2 linked regions of the Mumia flava genome follow. The protein of the gene in region 1 interacts with the protein of each later gene in a pairwise test. Links are inferred from orthologs where the notes say so. Each region holds a gene or a part of one and is shown on either strand. Other genes may lie near its edges. The genes, in order: eno and rpe.

Region 1 (3,221 bases):
GCCTCGAGCGTCCCGATCCGGCCGTTCAGCCGGTCGCAGACCACGTAGTACAGCGTCGGGAACGGGGTCCCGTCGGGCAGCCGCGGCAACGTCTTGACGACGTTCGGGTGTCCGGACGGGCATCGACTCATGACCGCGACGACACCCCTCGGGGCACGGCCGAGCATGCCGGCGATGGCGTCCAGGTCGGCCTGCGCGACTCCGCTCGCGTCGCCGGCCTGCTCACCGCCGCGGGGGGACAGGTCGCCGGGCTCGGCACCGGGGTTCACGTCACTCCTCGTGGTCCTGGGGTTTGACGACGCCGCCGGATCCGCTCGTCGTCGTGGGCGCGTCCTCCGTCCCGGGGACGTCCCCCGCGGTCTCGACCGACGACCAGAGCCGGTTCCACCAGACCGGACCGCCCTCGTCCTCGGTACTCGTCGGGGCAGTGAGCTCCGGGGCGTCACCGACCGGTTCGCCGTCGGCCCCGAGCACGGTGAACCCGACCTCGCCCGGCATCACCCAGCCGAAGCGGGAGCGGGCCTGCTGCTCGACGAACTCGGGGTCGTCGTAGCGCGCCTTCTGCTTCTCGAGCTCCGCGATCGCCTCGGTCGAGGCGTCGATCCGGGCATGAGCCGCCGCGAGGGCGTCACGCTGCTGGAGCCAGGCCTTCAGGCTCGAGGCGTACGAGATCGCGAGCACGAGCAGGACGAGGAGCAGCACCGCCATCCGGCGGGTCAACCGTGGCGTGCGCCGCTCCGGCGCGGACGCCGACTGCTGCTCCGGCGCCGTGCGCCTCGCCGACGACGCCGCGGACGGACGCGACCGAGTCCCCGCCGGCCGGTTGGCCGGGCGGCTGGTCGAGGTCCGTCGCGACGTCGGCGGCACCGCTCAGCCCTGGTGGCGCGGGAACGCCGAACGACCGGCGTACGTCGCGGCGTCGTCGAGCAGCTCCTCGATCCGGAGCAGCTGGTTGTACTTCGCCACCCGCTCCGAGCGCGCCGGTGCGCCGGTCTTGATCTGGCCGCAGTTCGTCGCGACGGCGAGGTCGGCGATCGTCGTGTCCTCGGTCTCCCCCGAGCGGTGGCTCATCATGCAGCGGAAACCGTTGCGGTGCGCCAGCTCGACGGCGTCCAGGGTCTCGGTCAGGGTGCCGATCTGGTTGACCTTGACCAGGAGCGCGTTCGCCGACGCCTCGTCGATCCCGCGCTGGAGCCGCTCGGAGTTCGTCACGAACAGGTCGTCGCCCACGAGCTGGGTCCGGGCACCGAGCGACGCGGTCAGCGCGCTCCAGCCGGCCCAGTCCTCCTCGTCGAGGGGGTCCTCGATCGAGACGATCGGGTACGCGTCGAGGAGCTCGGCGTAGTACGCCGACATGTCCTCGGAGGTGCGGACCGAGCCTTCGAACGTGTAGCCGTCGTCGCCGTGGAACTCCGAGGCCGCCACGTCGAGCGCGAGCGCGATGTCGGTGCCGAGGCTCAGACCGGTCGACTCGACGGCCTTCGCGATCAGATCGAGCGCGGCACGGTTGTTCGCCAGGTCGGGGGCGAAACCGCCCTCGTCGCCGAGACCGGTCGCCAGGCCTTCCTTCTTCAGCACCGACTTGAGCGCGTGGTAGACCTCGACGCCCTGGCGCAGCGCCTCACGGAACGAGTCGGCTCCGATCGGGGCGATCATGAACTCCTGGATGTCGACCCCGGTGTCGGCGTGCGCACCGCCGTTGAGGATGTTCATCATCGGGACCGGGAGCACGTGAGCGTTGGGACCACCGACGTACTGGAACAGCGGCAGGCCGGCCGAGTCCGCCGCGGCTCGGGCTGCGGCGAGCGACACACCGAGGATGGCGTTCGCGCCGAGCTGGGCCTTGTTCGGGGTCGTGTCGAGCCGGATCAGCGTCTGGTCGAGGTAGCGCTGCTCGTCGGCGTCCAGGCCGAGGATCTCGGGGTGGATCGTATCGTTGACCGCGTCGACGGCCTGCTGCACGCCCTTGCCGCCGTACCGGTCACCGCCGTCACGCAGCTCCACCGCTTCGAACTGGCCGGTCGAGGCACCCGACGGCACGTCGGCGCGCGCGATCGTCCCGTCGTCGAGGGCGATCTCGACCTCGACGGTGGGGTTGCCGCGTGAGTCGAGGATCTCTCGTGCTCCGACAGCTTCGATGCTTGCCACTAGGACTCCTTGGGAAGGACGGGCTGTGTCGTCCCCACCCTAGTGGACCCGTTCCGGCCGACCGACGCGCAGCGCCACGCCGGGAAGGGTCGGCTCAGCGGCCCGCGACGAGCTCGTTCACGCGCCGTCTCAGCTCCTGCTCGGCGTCGCGGCCCTCGGCCCGCGCCTGCAGCACCAGAGCGAGCAGCCGGTCGGCGAGCGCGTCGCCGTCGGCGGAGACGGGCGCCCCGTCGCGCTCGAGCCGGGAGACGACCTTGTCGGCGTACGCGAGCGCGGGCAACGTCGGGGCGATCCCGTCGAGCACCGAGGCGCGAGGCTTCTCGGTGGCTTTCAGCCGCTGCCAGTTCGCGTCGACCTCCGCGGCGTCAGCCACGTCGACGTCCCCGAAGACGTGCGGGTTGCGGCGCACGAGCTTCTCGACGATCCCGGCGGCGACGTCGTCGATGTCCCAACCGTCGTCCGTGGGGCCGCGACCGGCCGCGACCGCGGCATGGAACACGACCTGCATCAGCAGGTCGCCGAGCTCCTCGCGCAGCTCGTCCGTCGCGCCGCGGTCGAGCGCGTCCAGCACCTCGTACGCCTCCTCGAGCAGGTACTGCTGCAGCGAGGCGTGGGTCTGCTCGCGGGTCCACGGGCACTCGAGCCGCAGCCGGTCCATCACCTCGACGAGGTCGAGCAGGCGAGCACCGGGGACGTCGTACGAGCCGAAGACGACCTCGATCTCGTCGGTCTGCGTTCCGGAGGCGACCAGGCGGGACGCGAGGTCGCGGGCCCAGTCGACGTCCCCGGCCGGCGCCAGCCACACGGTGCCTGCGTCACCGCCCGTGTCCGGCTGCGCGACGAGCGGATCCGTCACGACCCGGACGGGCAGCCCGGCCGCCACCAGGGCCTGGTACGTGGGGTCGTCCTCGTCGATCGCGACCACGTCGGTCGCGGCGTCCAGTGCCCGCCAGGCGGCGTACGTCAGCAGGCCCGGAGCGACCCGTGGGCTGGTGACGAGGATCTTCACTCAGTCGGCTCCACACCCTGGCACGGCTCGCCGGTCTCCGCCGGGTCCGCCGCGACCTGGGCGA
Region 2 (3,284 bases), 1.1 Mb from region 1 along the record:
GGCGACCGTGCCGACGCCGGCTTCGGTCAGCGCGGCGTCCCCGCGGCCGAGCAGCAGCGGGGCGACGTACCCGACGACCTCGTCGACCAGCCCGTGGGCGGCGAAGGCGCCCGCCAGCCGCGGCCCGCCCTCGAGCCACACGTGCCGGATCTCACGCGCCCCGAGCTCCGCGAGAGCGGAGGGCACGTCACGGGTGCGAAGCCGCAGCGTCGGCGCGGTGTCGTCGTTGAGCCGGGCGTCGACCGGCAGGTCACGCTCGCCGAGCACGACGCGCAGCGGCTGCTGGTCGTACGGCAGCGGCGCGCCCTCGTCGTCGCGCAGCGTCAGCCGTGGGTCGTCGGCGAGCGCGGTGCCGGTCCCGACGAGGATCGCGTCGCACCGCGCCCGGAAGGCCTGGACGTCGGCGCGGGACTCGCGCGAGGTGATCCACCGGCTCGACCCGTCCGCCGCCGCGCTCCGCCCGTCGAGGCTCGCGGCGTACTTCCAGGTCACGAAGGGACGGCCGGTACGGATCGCGAAGGTCCACTCGCGGTTGAGCTCGGCGGCCTCGTCGGCGAGCAGGCCCGTCTCGACGTCGATGCCGGCGGCGCGGAGCCGGTCGGCGCCACCGGCCGCCTGAGGGTTCGGGTCGGCCTGCCCGTAGACCACGCGGCGGACCCCGGCGGCGACCAGGGCTTCGCTGCACGGTCCCGTGCGGCCCTGGTGGTTGCACGGCTCGAGCGTGACCACCGCGGTGGACCCGTCGGCGCGCGTGCCGGCGCGGGCGAGGGCGTCGGCCTCGGCATGGGCGGTGCCGGCGCCACGGTGGGCGCCCGTGGCGAGCACGGTGCCGTCCGAGGACAGCAGCACACAGCCCACGCGCGGGTTCGGGAACGTGCGGACGCACGCGTCCCGGGCAGCCTGCAGCGCCCGGCGCATCGCCTGGGTCTCGTGCTGGTCCGCCACCGCTCGCCCTCTCGTCGTCGATCGACGCGGGCTCCGGGGTGACAGGTCGTCGCTCGCCGGGCCCGGCGGACACCGGGCATCGGCGAGGGGCGCGTGTTCCTCCCATCCGGACTCTCACCGTCGGTCCTGGAGTTCCACCAGGTCAACCGTCGGCCCGAAGGCGTCAGGGTCGCGGACTGTCACCGCCGGCTCGGAATTTCACCGACCCCGGAGCACGCACTGCTCTCGCTGTCGAGTGTACGACGCCCCGCGGCGGCCCGGCACCCAGGTCCGCGCCACGGACCGACGAGCCTCAGACGTGCCGGCGCGCGGCCGCCGCCGCACGATCCCGGAGCGCGTCGACCATCGCCGACGGATCGTCGGCGCCGAACACCGCGGAACCCGCCACGAACGTGTCCGCACCCGCTTCGGCGCACCGCTCGATCGTCGACTCCGACACACCGCCGTCGACCTGGAGCCAGACGTCACCGCCGTGCTTGTCCAGCAGCGCACGGGTCCTGCGGATCTTCGGGAGCATGATGTCGAGGAACGCCTGGCCGCCGAAACCCGGCTCGACGGTCATCAGCAGCACCATGTCGAGCTCGCCGAGCAGGTCCTCGTACGGCTCGATCGGCGTCGCCGGCTTCAGCGCCATCGACGCGCGTGCGCCCTGGCCGCGCAGCTCGCGGGCCAGGCGGACCGGAGCCGCCGCGGCCTCCACGTGGAACGTCACGCTGTCCGCGCCCGCCTCGGCGTACGCGGGGGCCCACCGGTCGGGGTCCTCGATCATCAGGTGGGCATCGACGGGCGTGTCGGTCACGCCGGCGATCGCCTCGAGGACGGGCAGACCGAGCGTGAGGTTCGGGACGAAGTGGTTGTCCATCACGTCGACGTGCACCCAGTCGGCGTTGTCGATCCGGCGGACGTCGCGCTCGAGGTTCGCGAAGTCGGCGGACAGGATGCTCGGCGAGATGCGCAGGCCCATGGGAGCAGGCTAGCGAGGAGCCGCGACGCCGACCCGCGCGGGCGTCCTCACCACCCGCGACTCGCGACCACACCACCCGCGACTCGCGACCACACCACCCGCGACTCGCGACCACACCACCGGCGACTCGCCGCCCGTGAGTGGCCACCGCACGAGGTCAGCGGCGGCGCAGCTGCGCGACGAACATGGCGTCCGTGCCGTGCCGGTGCGGCCAGAGCTGGACGTACGGTCCGGTGCCGGCGAGGTCGGGAACCTGCGGGAGCGCCGCCGTGGCGTCGAGCAGCGTGACGTCCTCTCGCCCGGCGAGCACGTCCTCGACCACGCCGCGGGTCTCCGCGAGGTGCGGCGAGCAGGTGGCGTACGTGACCACTCCCCCGGGCCGGGTGAGCTCGACCGCCCGGACGAGCAGCGCCCGCTGGAGTCGCACCAGCTCGCCGACGTCCTCGGGACGACGGCGCCACCGAGCCTCCGGGCGCCGTCGGAGGGCACCGAGCCCGGTGCAGGGCGCGTCGACCAGGACCCGGTCGAACGGCGGAAGCTCGAGGGTGCGCCCGTCGTGGGTCACGACCTCGACGTCGGGCAGCCGCCGGACCGCCGCCGCGACCAGCCGGGCACGGTGCGGCGCAACCTCGTTGGCGACCAGGTGGGCGCCTCGCGGCGCGGCCAGCGCGGCCGTCAGGGCCGCCTTCCCGCCGGGACCGGCGCACAGGTCGAGCCAGCGTGCGTCCGGCCCGTCCAGCGCAGCGGACGTCGCCGCCAGCGCCACCAGCTGCGAGCCCTCGTCCTGGACGCCGGCGCGACCGTCACGCACCGCGTCGATCGCGGCCGGGTCACCGCCCTCGGTCAGCCGCACGGCGTACGGGGACCAGTGTCCGGGCTCGGCTCCCGCGACCCCCAGCTCGCCGACGTCCGCGAGGCCGGGGCGCGCGACCAGGGTGACGCGGGGCGGCTCGTTGTCGGCGGAGAGCAGCGCAGCGAGGTCGTCCAGCGCGTCGCCGTCGGTCGGACCGGCCGCGAGGGCGTCGCGCAGCGCCTCCACCACCCAGCGGGGGTGTGCGTGCTCGACGGACAGCCGGCCGATCGGGTCCTGCTCGGCCGGCGGTGCGACGCGGTCGACCCACGCGGCCTCGTCGAGCCTGTCGACCTTGCGCAGCACGGCGTTGACGAAGCCGGCCGGCCGGTGGCCCACCGCCGTGCGGACCAGATCGACGCTGGTCGAGATTGCGGCGTGACTCGGCACCCTCATCCCGAGCAGCTGGTGCGTCCCGAGCCGCAGCACGTCGCGCACCGGCGCGTCGATCCCCTTCGGCGCGAGGTGGTCGAGGATCAGGTCGTACGTCCCGGAGCGTCGGACCGTGCCGTGGGTCAGCTCGGT

What was found.
Region 2: the proteins of eno (region 1) and rpe interact in binary tests that used the Escherichia coli proteins (3 or more experiments, as listed by UniProt). The link is inferred for Mumia flava from one-to-one orthologs.

What each region holds. Positions count from the first base shown.
Region 1 is NZ_PGEZ01000001.1:1,107,470-1,110,690, forward strand. What follows is about bases 10-2,919. They hold eno (phosphopyruvate hydratase), read right to left. Parts: upstream 2,149-2,919; coding sequence 871-2,148; downstream 10-870. Other genes in these bases: CLV56_RS05250 (DUF501 domain-containing protein), read right to left, coding at 10-167; CLV56_RS05255 (FtsB family cell division protein), read right to left, coding at 271-708; CLV56_RS21185 (nucleoside triphosphate pyrophosphohydrolase), read right to left, coding at 2,243-2,919. Also shown: more of CLV56_RS05250, read right to left, coding at 1-9; more of CLV56_RS21185, read right to left, coding at 2,920-3,157; CLV56_RS05270 (hypothetical protein), read right to left, coding at 3,154-3,221. UniProt on the Escherichia coli protein: Catalyzes the reversible conversion of 2-phosphoglycerate (2-PG) into phosphoenolpyruvate (PEP). It is essential for the degradation of carbohydrates via glycolysis.
Region 2 is NZ_PGEZ01000001.1:29,896-33,179, forward strand. The notes cover bases 74-3,046. They hold rpe (ribulose-phosphate 3-epimerase), read right to left. Parts: upstream 1,910-3,046; coding sequence 1,238-1,909; downstream 74-1,237. Other genes in these bases: ribD (bifunctional diaminohydroxyphosphoribosylaminopyrimidine deaminase/5-amino-6-(5-phosphoribosylamino)uracil reductase RibD), read right to left, coding at 74-918; CLV56_RS00180 (RsmB/NOP family class I SAM-dependent RNA methyltransferase), read right to left, coding at 2,067-3,046. In the rest of the region: more of ribD, read right to left, coding at 1-73; more of CLV56_RS00180, read right to left, coding at 3,047-3,284. UniProt on the Escherichia coli protein: Catalyzes the reversible epimerization of D-ribulose 5-phosphate to D-xylulose 5-phosphate.